DNA from 4 places in the Methylobacterium sp. PvR107 genome. Region 3 is predicted to be linked to each of the others. Evidence: predicted binding sites of a transcription regulator. Region 3 holds the regulator's gene; each other region holds the start of a gene.
What was found. The regulator LexA, encoded in region 3, represses DNA repair genes until DNA is damaged. The targets are predictions, from matches to a motif close to TGTTCNNNNTGTGTTCNG.
Positions count from the first base shown of each region.

Region 1 (3,204 bases), 1.3 Mb from region 3:
AGCCGGACGCCTTTCTCGGTGGACGCCTGCGCCTGCATCAGCCGCCGCGCGGCGCGCACAGGGCCGGGACGGACGCGGTCCTGCTCGCGCGGCTGCTGGTTCTGACGTCCGGTGATCGCCTCTGCGACGCGGGTGCCTCGGCGGGCGCCGTCGGCCTCGGTTGCGCCGCACTGGTACCCGGCCTGCAGCCAACGCTGATCGAGCACGATCACGACGTCGCCGAACTGGCTCGGGCGAACGTCCTCCTCAACGGCATCGAAGCCAGGGTGATCGAAGCCGACCTGCTCGCGACCGCGGCCGAACGTCGCGCTTCGGGTCTGTTGCCGGACAGTTTCGACGTGGTGCTGACCAACCCGCCCTTCTTCGACGGCGGCGCCCATCGCAGTTCGCCGCATCCGGGTCGGGCGAACGCCCATACCTTCGACGGAGGTGGCCTCGATGCCTGGATCCGGGCCTGCACGGCGATCCTGCGCCCCGGCGGCCGCCTCGGCCTGATCCACCGGGCTGACGCGCTGAAGATCTGTCTCGATGCGCTCTCAGGGCGCTACGGCGGCATCACGATCCGCCCGGTCCACGCCCGGGCCGAGGCGCCCGCGATCCGCCTCCTGATCAGCGCGACCAGGGGTAGCCGTGCCGCGCTGAGTCTGCGCCCGGCCCTCGTGCTGCACGATTTCGAGGGGGGCTTCACTCCGGAAGCCGCAGCGCTCCATCGCGGAGAGCCGTGGCCACCGGGCTGACCGGTCGGCTCACGCTGCCAGGGCAGCCGGCTCCTCCTCGCGGATACCGAGAAACCGCTCGACCTCGGTGAGATCCGGAAAGGACAGGAATTCCGGACGCAGCGGCGCGGGCAGACCGTCGAAATTGAGACCCGGGAACGTGTCCGGATGCGGGTAGAGCTGCCAGGCGGCACCGGGCTCCAAGGGCGGGAACAGGATCGCGACCTTCTCGTCGCCGAGCCGCACGATCCGCGACGGGCTGTACGACAAGGTCTCGATGCTCCAGCCCCGATGGGCGTCCCGGCGGGCCTTCATGGTGCGGCGGCTCGTCGCGCGATGCATGGCGGTCTCCTTCGCTTGGGGGTTCGCTTGAGGGCTCGCTTGGGGGATCGATGGCGGATGGGTCAGGCGGCGCTCTTGCGTCCGGACCGCTTGGGCCAGCCAAGCGCCACGAGGCGCGCTTTGGCGTAGTCGCGCACTTCGTCGCGGGTGCCGGACGGCATCGTCGCCAGAACGGCCTGGGTGGCGCCGTCCAGCATCAGGTCCGTGACGGCGTTGATCGTCTCGGCCTCGTCGATGCGGCGCTTGAGATCGCCTTCGGCCTCGGTGATCTGGTCGAAGGCCGGCGGCTCCTCGAAATCCTCGTCCACGGCACGGACTGCGGGCTGGTGGGCGCGGAACTCGTCGGCCTCCTCCTCCGAGTAGACGAGGCCGTGCAGCTCGATGAGCTTCAGGATGACGCGGTCCTTTCCGCGCTTCTCGGCCATGGCGTAGACGTAGGCCGCCTGCTTCCCCGAGACGCGGTAGTTCACGTTGACCAGCGCCTCGCCCAGCGACCACTCGACCCGCTCGGTCCCCGGCTTCGCGCCGGGCAGGCGGCCGGTGACGAGGATCACGGCCTCGTCGCGCTCGCACCGGATGATGGTCGGCGGCTCGAACACGATCCCCGCCTGGGCGGCGATGCGCTCCAGGGTCTTGTGGTAGATCACGGCCGTTCCCTGGACGCGCCAGACGTTGCCCCCGAAGGGCTCGCCGTAGCGGACGAGGATGTCGGCGATCTGCTTGTCGGCGGTTCGCATGCGAGGCTCGGTCCGTCAGGATTGGGCCGCGTCGTCCACAGCTTTGTGCGGCGGCGCTCTTTTGTTCTCTTTTTGTTCGTTTCTATATGCGCAATCTCCCCGAGATACGCAAGGGTCGGTCGCGGATTCGCGTGCCTTTGGACCTAGGTATGGTGCGCGCGCGCCCCGCCGTTCCGGCTCGCTTCGCCCGGCCCGGGCTGCCCCGTTATCCCGGGGCCGCGCAGTGGAACCCGGGATCCAGACCCGCCGACGCGCGAAGGACTGGCACGGGATAAGGTTCTGGGTACGGGGTGTTGAACAGCGTTGGCGTCTGCGTGCGTGATCCCGGATGCCGGCCGTGCGGCTGCGTCCGACGCCCGTGTTGGCCGGACAAGTCCCTCAGGAACCACCCGCGCTGACCGCGCTCAACGGGCGCTCAACAGATCGGTCGGCAGCCGCGCTGCGCCGGAGACCCGCATTGTTGCTGCACCGCACCCTAGGGTAGACCGCATGAACGATGTCTGAGGCAGCCGGCGCGATGACCCCTTCCCTCTGGACCCGCTTGTCGAATCCGAGCCACTTCATGCGGTGGTCGGGCGCGCTGGTGCCGTGGCTCACCGCCCTGTCGCTCGGTGTGCTCGCTGTCGGCCTGTACATGACCTTCTTCATGGTGCCGCCCGACTACCAGCAGGGCGAGACCGTGCGGATCATGTACATCCATGTCCCCGCGGCGTGGCTCGGGGTCTTCTTCTACGGCGCCATGAGCGTGTCGGCGATCGGCAGCTTGGTCTGGCGCCATCCGCTCGCGGATGTCGCCCAGCGCGCCGCGGCGCCGATCGGAGCCGCCTTCACGCTGATCTGCCTCGTCACCGGTTCCCTGTGGGGCAAGCCCATGTGGGGGACCTACTGGGTCTGGGACGCGCGCCTGACCTCGATGCTCATCCTGCTGCTGATCTATTGCGGCATCATCGCGTTGTGGCGGACCCTGGAGGACCCCAACCGGGCCGCGCGCGCGGTGGCGATCCTGACCCTCGTCGGCGCCGTGAACCTGCCGATCATCAAGTTCTCGGTGAACTGGTGGTCGACGCTGCATCAGCCGGCCTCAATCCTGCGCATGGGCGGTTCGACCATCGATCCGTCGATGCTGTACCCGCTGCTCGTCATGATCGGCGCCGCGACGCTCGGCGGGACGACCCTGCACCTCTACGCGATGCGCACCGAGATCATGCGCCGCCGGGTGCGGACGCTGACGATCCGCGAGGCGGAGCGCCTGGACCGTACCCAGCCGCGCATCATGCCCAATCCGGCCGCGATGCCGGTCGGGCAACCGGTCTAGGAGGGCCGCGATGGATCTTGGATCTCACGGCGGCTTCATCGTGGCGGCCTACGGCTTCACGGGGCTGGTCATGGTCGCCCTCATCGGCAACGCG
Region 1 covers NZ_JAFIBW010000001.1:4,394,908-4,398,111, reverse strand. The annotation lists gene JOE48_RS20725 (tRNA1(Val) (adenine(37)-N6)-methyltransferase) at 1-737, shown strand, start outside; gene JOE48_RS20720 (hypothetical protein) at 747-1,058, opposite strand; gene JOE48_RS20715 (trna delta -isopentenylpyrophosphate transferase) at 1,121-1,795, opposite strand; gene JOE48_RS20710 (heme ABC transporter permease) at 2,313-3,110, shown strand; gene ccmD (heme exporter protein CcmD) at 3,121-3,204, shown strand, end outside.
Region 1: JOE48_RS20715 (trna delta -isopentenylpyrophosphate transferase) is a predicted target of LexA. The motif match lies at 1,858-1,875, and genes of this name have one in related genera.

Region 2 (3,204 bases), 260 kb from region 3:
CCGCAACCGGGCGGCGGCCGCGACGGGATCGATGAAGGGGATCTCTCGGGTCCACATGACCGGGTTCGGGGCTGATGTCCTTGAAGGGCGCGCGCACGCTGCCGTCGCACAGCCGATGCCGCGGGGGAAGCGGCAGTTCCACGCAGGCATCGCCGTGCGGCCCGCACGGGCTCGGCCCGCGGCGCCGGCTGGCGCCGCCGCGTCTTGATGTGTGGTGTCAGGGTCAGCCGGTAAAGGCTTGGCCAACAGCCAAGTTTGCCGATGGCTGGCAGCCTCGCGCGCGGGGCCGGGCACCCCTGCGGCGGCTGGTCTCGCGCCGGCCAGCGGGAACCGCTATAGGAACCCCTCCCGAATTCTCGTCCTCGCGTTCCGTGTGACTGTCCCACAGGCCACGCGCGCGGGCGGCGTCCGACCCGTCGAATGCGCCCATGACCGCCACACCTGCCCCCCAGGCCTCGGCCCCCAAGATCTCCTTCGTCTCGCTCGGCTGCCCGAAGGCGCTGGTCGATTCCGAGCGGATCCTCACCCATCTGCGCGCCGAGGGCTACGAGCTGGCCCGCCGGCACGACGGCGCCGACGTGGTGATCGTCAACACCTGCGGCTTCCTCGATTCGGCCAAGGCGGAATCGCTCGCGGCGATCGGCGAGGCCATGGCGGAGAACGGCCGGGTGATCGTCACCGGCTGCATGGGCGCGCAGCCGGAGGAGATCCGCGAGAAGTATCCGGATCTCCTGGCGGTGACCGGGCCCCAGGCCTACGAGTCCGTGGTGGCGGCCGTCCACGAGGCTGTGCCGCCGGCCCACTATCCGTTCCTCGATCTCGTGCCGCCGCAGGGGATCAAGCTCACCCCGCGCCACTACGCCTATCTGAAGATCTCGGAGGGGTGCAGCAACCGCTGCAGCTTCTGCATCATCCCGTCGTTGCGAGGAAACCTCGTCAGCCGCCCAGCCGCCGACGTGCTGCGCGAGGCGGAAAAACTGGTCAAGGCCGGCGTGAAGGAGCTGCTGGTCGTCAGCCAGGACACCAGCGCCTACGGCGTCGACATCCGCTATGCCGAGAGCCCGTGGCAGGACCGCCAGGTCCGCGCGAAGTTCTACGACCTGACCCGGGAACTCGGCGCGCTCGGGGCCTGGGTGCGGCTCCACTACGTCTACCCCTACCCCCACGTGGACGAGGTCATCCCGCTGATGGCCGAGGGCAAGGTGCTGCCCTATCTCGACATGCCGCTCCAGCACGCGAGCCCGTCGGTGCTCAAGCGCATGCGCCGCCCCGGCAACCAGGAGCGCCAGCTCGACCGGATCCGCAGCTGGCGGCAGATCTGCCCGGACCTCGCGATCCGCTCGACCTTCATCGTCGGCTTCCCCGGCGAGACCGAAGCCGAGTTCGAGGAGCTTCTGGGTTGGCTGCAGGAGGCCAAACTCGATCGCGTCGGCTGCTTCGAATACGAGCCGGTGGCGGGCGCCACCGCCAACGCGCTGGGCGACCTCGTGCCGCCGGACGTGAAGGCCGAGCGCAAGCGCCGGTTCATGGAGACTCAGAACGGCATCGCGCTCCGCCTGCAGCGGGCCAAGGTCGGCAAGCGGCTGCCGATCATCGTCGATTCCGTCGAGGGTGGGGTTGCCAAGGGCCGGTCCAAGGCCGACGCGCCGGAGATCGACGGCACTGTCCACGCCGCCTTCCGGCGCCCGGTGCGGGTCGGCGACATCGTCACAGTGAAGATCGACCGGGCCGAGGCCTACGACCTCTACGGCAGCGTCGCCTGAGGCGGAACACCGTCTTTGCGAGCGCAGCGAAGCGACCCAGCTGGCGCTACGCTTACCGACGTCGCGCTGCCCTGGGTCGCTTCGCTGCGCTCGCGATGACGGGCGCGGACCGGACTCCTGTTGAGCCCTGTCCGGCGTGGCTTGACCCCGCCATCCCGTCGCGCTCTTTCAGAACAGAGCAGGAACCCACGGCGGATCTCCGAGGCGGCGATGGATCCGGAGGTCGCGCTCCGAAAAATCATCCACATCGACATGGACGCGTTCTACGCCTCCGTGGAGCAGCGCGACGACCCGTCCTTGCGCGGCCTGCCGCTGGCGGTGGGCGGCTCGCGGGAGCGCGGTGTGGTGGCGGCGGCGAGCTACGAGGCCCGAAAATTCGGCGTCCGCTCGGCCATGCCGTCGGCCACCGCGCGGCGGCTGTGCCCGGACCTGCTGTTCGTGAAGCCGCGCTTCGAGGTCTACCGGGCGGTCTCCGACGAGATCCGCGCGGTCTTCGCCCGGCACACGGCGCTCATCGAGCCGGTGGCCCTCGACGAGGCCTATCTCGACGTCACCGAAAATCTCCTGGGTCTCCCGACGGCGACGGCCGTGGCGAAGGCGATCCGGGCCGAGATCCTGGAACGGACCGGGCTCGTCGCCTCGGCGGGGGTCTCGTACAACAAGTTCCTCGCCAAGGTGGCGTCCGACCACAGGAAGCCGAACGCCCTGTTCGTCATCCCCCCCGCCATGGGGCCGGACTTCGTGGCCGCCCTGCCGATCGGCCGGTTCCACGGGGTCGGGCCGGTCACCGAGGCGAAGATGAAGCGGCTCGGGATCGAGACCGGGGCGGACCTGCGCGCCTGGGCGCCGGAGCGGCTGCGCGAGATCTTCGGCTCGTCGGCAGCGTATTACCACGCGGTCGCCCGCGGCATCGATGACAGGCCGGTGCGCGCCCACCGGGTACGCAAGTCGATCGGGGCGGAGACCACCTTCTCGGCGGACACGGCCGCCTTCGAGGTCCTGGCCGCCCGGCTGGCGCCGCTGTTCGACAAGGTCTGGGCCGGGGCGGACGCCAAGGGCTTGCGCGCCCGGACCGTGACCCTGAAGCTGAAATTCTCCGACTTCGCCCAGGTCACCCGGGCGAGGTCGCTCGCCGTTCCCGTGGCCGACCGGGCCAATCTGGAGCGCATCGGCCTCGACCTGCTCGCCGGCCTGTTCCCCCTTCGGCGCAGCGCCCGGTTGATCGGGGTGTCGCTGTCGGGCTTCGCGCCGGAGGCGCCGGAGGTGCCGCTCCAGCTCGGACTGGCGCTCTGAGGCCGTCGCCGGGGCAAGCCCCGCTCGGTCGTTGCGTGGGCAGCGAAGTGACCCAGGGCAGCAGGACATCTTGCAGCGTGGCGCTGCCCTGGATGGCTTTGCTCCGCTCGCGACGACGGGGGTGGGGAAGCGATCGAACGGAAAACGA
Region 2 covers NZ_JAFIBW010000001.1:6,003,034-6,006,237, reverse strand. The annotation lists gene pabB (aminodeoxychorismate synthase component I) at 1-57, opposite strand, end outside; gene rimO (30S ribosomal protein S12 methylthiotransferase RimO) at 429-1,763, shown strand; gene dinB (DNA polymerase IV) at 1,974-3,056, shown strand.
Region 2: dinB (DNA polymerase IV) is a predicted target of LexA. The motif match lies at 1,933-1,950, and genes of this name have one in related genera.

Region 3 (3,204 bases):
GCCGTGCCCGACGGGGTGCGTCTGGAACTCGCCCTGTCGGACCTGGGCGGAGGTCCGGTCACCGCCGCGATCGTGCTCGACCGGGCGGAGGCCCGGGCCTTCGCCCGCGCGCTGCTGGCCGCCGCCGGAGATGCGGCGGAACGGACCTTCCCGAAGCCGGGCCGTTGAGGGGCCGCCGCCGACGGATCAGCGCGGGCCGAGGCCCGGATTGCGGCCCGGAAGGCGCGGCACCACCGTGCCCCGCTTCTCGATCGGCGCGTCGCACGCGTAGGCGAACTCGGTCTTCAGCGGATCGAACACGGTTTCGCCGACGATGCGGCAATCCTCTCGCACGGTCTCGTCGAGATAGGCGCGGGCGGCGGTGCGGAAGCGCTTCACCCGGGTCGATTCCGGCTCGGGATCGATCCGGACCTCGCTCAGGTTGCAGCCGGCATATTCACGCAGGGCATTGGAGACGATGAGCATCCGGCGCATCTGCCGGTTGTCGTAGACCTCGTAGGGCTCCTTGCAGCCGATCGTAACCACCTGCGGGGTGAGCGCGACGTAGTTGCGCGAGATGTACGAGAACCCTGTGGTGCAGCCCGCGAGCGCCAGGCCGAGGGAGACCAGGCCCACGGAAGCCAGGCTTCGGGGCAGCAGAGCCGCGGGTCGTCGCATCCTCGTCATCCCAGCCCGATCTCAGCCCGCCCCGGCTCCGCCGCCCTGCCCGGCGGGACGTGGTGCATTGAAACGGCTCCGCTTGCGCCGTCAATTCGTTTCTGCCTCGGACCATGGCGTCCTCGGAAGCGTGGCCGTATGACGCTTGCGGAACACTTGCGGAACGTTTAACCTGTTCGTGATTTGTTTCAGAGACCGTCCCGAGGCGGTCCGCCAAGCCGCGAGGCCCCCGTCGATGCTCACGCGCAAGCAGCTGGACCTCCTGCGATTCATCCAGAATCGCATGCAGGAATGCGGCGTTCCCCCCTCCTTCGACGAGATGAAGGATGCACTCGACCTCAAGTCGAAATCGGGCATCCACCGTCTGATCACGGCCCTCGAGGAGCGCGGCTTCCTGCGGCGTCTCCCGAACCGGGCGCGGGCCATCGAGGTGATCCGCATTCCCGAGAGCCTGGCGTCCCCGGCTGCGGCGGCTCCCGCGGAGCCGCGCCGCTTCACGCCGAGTGTGGTCGAGGGCGGCAAGTCCAAGCAGCCGGCTCAGCCTGCCGCCGCCCGGATGATCGACGAGGCCGGCCGCGCCGTGTCGATCCCCGTCATGGGCCGGATCGCGGCCGGTACCCCGGTCTCGGCGATCCAGAACCAGAGCCATGCCATCACCCTCTCGCCTGACTTCCTAGCCGGCGGCGAGCACTACGCCCTGGAAGTGCGCGGCGACTCGATGGTGGAGGCCGGCATCCTCGATGGCGACCTCGTGGTGATCCGGAAGCAGGACACCGCCAATACGGGCGACATCATCGTGGCCCTGATCGACGACGAGGAGGCGACGCTCAAGCGCCTGCGCCGCCGCGGTTCCTCGATCGCCCTGGAAGCCGCCAACCCGGCCTACGAGACCCGCGTCCTGGGCCCGGATCGGGTCCAGATCCAGGGCCGGCTCGTCAGTCTCGTCCGCCGCTACTGAAGCGGGGCGGCCGGCGCGTCGCCCGGGGCGGGGTTGGCACCCGGCGGATCGTCCTCCGTCGCGGCCATCCCGCGGGAGGCTTCGGCAGGGGGATCCGTCCCGGTCCGCGCGGCGACGGGTAGGCCGGGCAATGCATGCGGGCGCCACGGCACCGTTCGGTCATCGGTCCGGGCGCCCTGTATCGCGAAGCCGCCTGGTCCGGCGCGCAGGGCGACGGCCCCGTGGCTGGCGAGGAAGCGGCGGTCGATGACCAGTGGGCCCGTACAGGTCGGGGGCGCCGCGAGGCCGGTGATCAGCACGGCGGCCCGGGCGCAATCCTCCGGGAAGGCGCGCCGGTCGCGGACCAGGGCGACGGCCCGGCCGTCCGGCAGGATCGCGGTGCAGCCGAGCCGGTCGCAGCGCCCGCCCGCGGACGGGCGGCTCCGCTGTACCGGCGTGCGGCCATCGCCATCGGCCTTCAGCCACTGTTCCAGGACGAAGCCGGAGGGATTCCCCAGCGCCGCGAGGCGCCCGTCGGGACCCCGCACCGCGGCGCCTGCGCCCTGCCGGTCGACGTAGAGATCGTAGCGCTCCGGCAGGGCCGCGAGGCCGAGGCCGACCAGGAGCGGCGGCAGGGCGAGCCAGCGCAGGCGCGAGACCGGGAGCGTCGCCAGCAGCAGCCCGGCCGTCAGCAGTCCCAGCGCCCCGGTTCCGAACGCCGGCAGCACCAGGGTCGCCCGCTCGAACCCGGCGATCCATTCGGAGATCGCCAGCATCCCGCCGACCGCCTGGCCCATGAGCCACCAGACCGGCCGGTCCAGGGCGAACGGGTAGGCGAGGATCCCGATCACCGCGGAGGGCATCACCACCAGGGAGACCAGGGGCAGCGTCAGGGCGTTGCCGATCAGCCCGAACGGCTGGATCGTCTGGAAATGGTAGGTGGCGAAGGGCGCGGTGGCGATCTGCGCCACCAGGGTCGTGGCCAGGGTGCCGGTGACCGCCGACAGGCCGGTGCCGACGATCCGCCCGATCCGTCCCGCCCCGGGGCGCACGAACAGGCGCCCGTCGATCAGCCGCGCGCAGGCGATCAGCCCGGCCACCGCCCCGAACGACATCTGGAAGCTCGGGCCAAGCAGCCCCTCGGGCTCGCGGGCCAGGGCGATCAGCGCGGCGAGCGCGAGGTTGCGCATCGACAGCGCCGGCCGGTCCACCAGGATCGCGCCCAGCATGATCAGGGTCATGATCAGCGAGCGCTCGGCCGCGATGTCCCAGCCCGAGAAGGCGCAATAGGCGGTGACCCCGAGCATCGCGAATCCGGCCGCGATCTTCTTGATCGGCCAGACCAGGGCGCAATGGGGGATCAGCGCCAGGGCCGCCCGCACCAGCCAGAACACGACGCCGGCGGCCAGCACCATGTGCAGCCCCGAGATCGAGACGACGTGGTAGATGCCGGCGGCGCGCAGTGCGTCGTTGGTCGCCGGGCCGATCAGACCGCGCTTGCCGGTCACCAGGGCCGCCGCCACTGCGCCCGCTTGGCCGCCCTCGGCCTGGGCGATCCGGCGGGTGAGCGCGTTGCGGGCCTCGTCCAGCATGGCGGCGAGCCGGAGGCG
Region 3 covers NZ_JAFIBW010000001.1:5,743,002-5,746,205, reverse strand. The annotation lists gene JOE48_RS27225 (hypothetical protein) at 1-168, shown strand, start outside; gene JOE48_RS27220 (hypothetical protein) at 187-657, opposite strand; gene lexA (transcriptional repressor LexA) at 893-1,615, shown strand; gene JOE48_RS27210 (ComEC/Rec2 family competence protein) at 1,609-3,204, opposite strand, start outside.

Region 4 (3,204 bases), 5.0 Mb from region 3:
GAGCCCTGCTGCAGCCGGTAGAGCGGCGGAATCGCGAGGTAGAGGTGCCCGCGGTCGATCAGCTTCGGCATCTGCCGGTAGAAGAAGGTGATCAGCAGCGAGGCGATGTGGGCGCCGTCGACGTCGGCGTCCGTCATGATGATCACCTTGTCGTAGCGGAGATCCGCCTCGCGGAAGGCCGCGCCCGTGCCGCATCCGAGCGCGAGGGTGAGATCCGAGATCAGCTGGTTGGCGCCGAGCTTGTCCCGCGAGGCCGAGGCGACGTTGAGGATCTTGCCGCGCAAGGGGAGGATCGCCTGGGTCGCCCGGTCGCGGGCCTGCTTGGCAGACCCGCCGGCGGAATCGCCCTCGACGATGAAGATCTCCGAGCCGGCGGTGCCGGCCGCCGAGCAATCGGCGAGCTTGCCGGGAAGGCGCAGCTTGCGGGTGGCGCTCTTGCGGGCGACCTCCTTCTCCTGGCGGCGGCGCAGGCGCTCCTCGGCCCGGTCGATCACCCAGTCCAGCACCTTGTTGGCCTGGGCCGGGGAGGCGGCGAGCCAATGGTCGAAGGCGTCGCGCACCGCCGTCTCGACGATGCGCTGCGCCTCGACGGTGGCGAGCTTGTCCTTGGTCTGACCCTGGAACTCGGGCTCGCGGATGAACACCGACAGCATCGACGCGCAGGTCGCCATGACGTCGTCGGTGGTCACCGCATTCATGCGCTTGGCCTGGTTCACCCGCTCGGCGTGCTCGCGCAGGCCGCGGAGCAGCGCGACCCTTAAGCCGGCCTCGTGGGTGCCGCCCTCGGGCGTCGGGATCGTGTTGCAGTAGGAATGCGAGACCCCGTCCTCGGTGACCATCCAGGCCACCGCCCATTCGAGCGACCCGTGCGAGCCCGGCTTGGTGATCTTGCCGCAGAACATCGCCTCGGTGACGAGCTCCTTGCCGTCGATGTCCCGGGCGAGATAGTCGCGCAGCCCGTCGGGGAAGCGGTGGACGGCTTCCGCCGGCACACCCTCCAGGCCTTCGAGCAGGGCAGGGGCGCAGCGCCAGCGGATCTCGACGCCGCCGAACAGGTAGGCCTTCGAGCGCGCCATCTTGAACAGGCGGCGCGGGTCGAACTTCAGCGAGCCGAAGATCTGTGCGTCCGGATGGAAGCGGACCCGGGTGCCACGCCGGTTCTGAACCCGGCCGACCAGCTCCAGCGCCCCCTGCGCATGGCCCCGCGAGAAGGTCTGGCGGTAGAGGGTCTGGTTGCGGGCCACCTCGACCTCCAGGAGATCGGACAGCGCGTTGACCACCGAGATGCCGACGCCGTGCAGGCCGCCGGAGGTCTCGTAGACCTTCGAGTCGAACTTACCGCCGGCGTGCAGCGTGGTCATGATGACCTCAAGCGCCGACTTGCCGGGGAATTTCGGATGCGGATCGACCGGGATGCCGCGGCCGTTATCGGTCACCACGAGGGCGCCGGATTCCTCCAGCTCCACCTCGATGAAGCTGGCGTGGCCCGCCACTGCCTCGTCCATCGAATTGTCGATCACCTCGGCGAAGAGGTGGTGCAGCGCCCGCTCGTCGGTGCCGCCGATATACATGCCGGGGCGGCGCCGGACCGGCTCCAACCCCTCCAGGACCTCGATGTCGGAGGCGGTGTAGCCGCCCTCCGGCTCGGCGGCGGCGAGCGTCGCCACGGAGGCCGAGGCGTCCAGGCGCCGCCGCGGCTCGGGCGGCCGGGCGGCCGGGCCCTTGCCGCCCGGCCCGAACAGATCCCGCGCCGGATCGCTCACGCGCGGCCTCCGCGGGCGCGGCGCATCGGCCGGCTCGGATTCGCGCAGACGGGTCTTGGGTCGTGGAGCATGCGCCTTCATCCCCGCATGATAGCGGAACAAAACATAAACATCAAAGCCGTTCGCCCTTCGGCGACGCGCATGCATCATCGCATGCTGCGTTGCCGCGAGCGAGGGCCGGAATGACGCCGGGGCCCGGAAGGGCAGGGCCGTCCGTCATGACGACGTTGCACAACAATGGGTTAAAGCTTTCTCGTGACCGGCCCGTTCGGCGTCCACAGCCCGCACCGGAACAGAACGGGACAATCGACGTTGACGGTCGAGAGAGTCTTGGCCGTGGTCAGGGAGCCGCAGTCCATGAGCGACGCCGCGATCGAGGCCCGCCGCCTCACATTGATCCGCTTCGAGCACGCGGCCGGCGCCGCCTTCGGATGCGATGAGGACGCGGCCGGCGTGCCGCCCACCCGCGCATTGGTCAACGCAACCACGCTGGCGCTGGCGACTTTCGCGACGGCCTTGGCTGCGACGATCACCTACCTGGTCTGAACCCGCTCCCGAGCGCTGACCGCAGCCCGCGGTGAGCGGGCGGCGTCGCTGCCTCACCGGCGTCGTTGCGCGCGAAGCGAAGCAGCCCAATCGGCGCCCCGTTCGACAGCCTCGCTCTGCCCCGGCTTGCTTCGCTCCGCGCGCAAGGACGGGGCGGCCCCGGTCTGAGCCGCCCCGCGGCGTCAGCCCGCGCCCGTCTTCTTCGCCGCCGCCTTCTTCGCCGCCGGCTTTTTCGTCGCGGTCTTCTTCGCGGCGGGCTTATCACCGCTCGCACCACGCGCTGAACTCTTCCGGACCGCCCCGCGCTTGGCCGGCTTGCCGCCGCCCGACGCCCGCTTGGCGTTCACCAGGGCGATCGCCTCGTCCAGCGTCAGCGCCTCGGCGGCCATCGTCTTCGGCAGCGTGGCGTTCACCTCGCCGTCCGTGACGTAGGGGCCGTACTTGCCGGCCTTGACCACGAGGTCGCGCCCGCTGGTCTCGTCCTTGCCGAGCGGCCGGCCGGGATCGGCGGCCGGACGGCCGCGGCCGCCGCCCTGCTCCTTGGCGACGATCAGGTCGATGGCGCGGTTGCCGCCGATCTCCAGCACGTCGTCGTCCTTGCCGAGATTGGCGTAGGTCTTCCCGTGCTGCACGTAGGGCCCGAACCGGCCGAGATTGGCCAGGATCGGCTCGCCGGTCTCGGGGTGGCGCGCCACCTCGCGCGGCAGCGCCAGCAGGGCCAGCGCCTTGTTGAGATCCACGTCCGAGGGGCTGAGCCCCTTGGGCAGCGACGAGCGCCTCGGCTTCGCGGCGTCCTTCTCGGTGGAGGCCTCGCCGAGCTGGACGAACGGCCCGAACCGCCCGTCGCGGATCGTCACCGGCATCCCGGTGACGGGATCGTTGCCCAGCACCCGCA
Region 4 covers NZ_JAFIBW010000001.1:710,334-713,537, reverse strand. The annotation lists gene parE (DNA topoisomerase IV subunit B) at 1-1,763, opposite strand, end outside; gene JOE48_RS03185 (hypothetical protein) at 2,121-2,309, shown strand; gene topA (type I DNA topoisomerase) at 2,492-3,204, opposite strand, start outside.
Region 4: parE (DNA topoisomerase IV subunit B) is a predicted target of LexA. The motif match lies at 1,858-1,875, and genes of this name have one in related genera.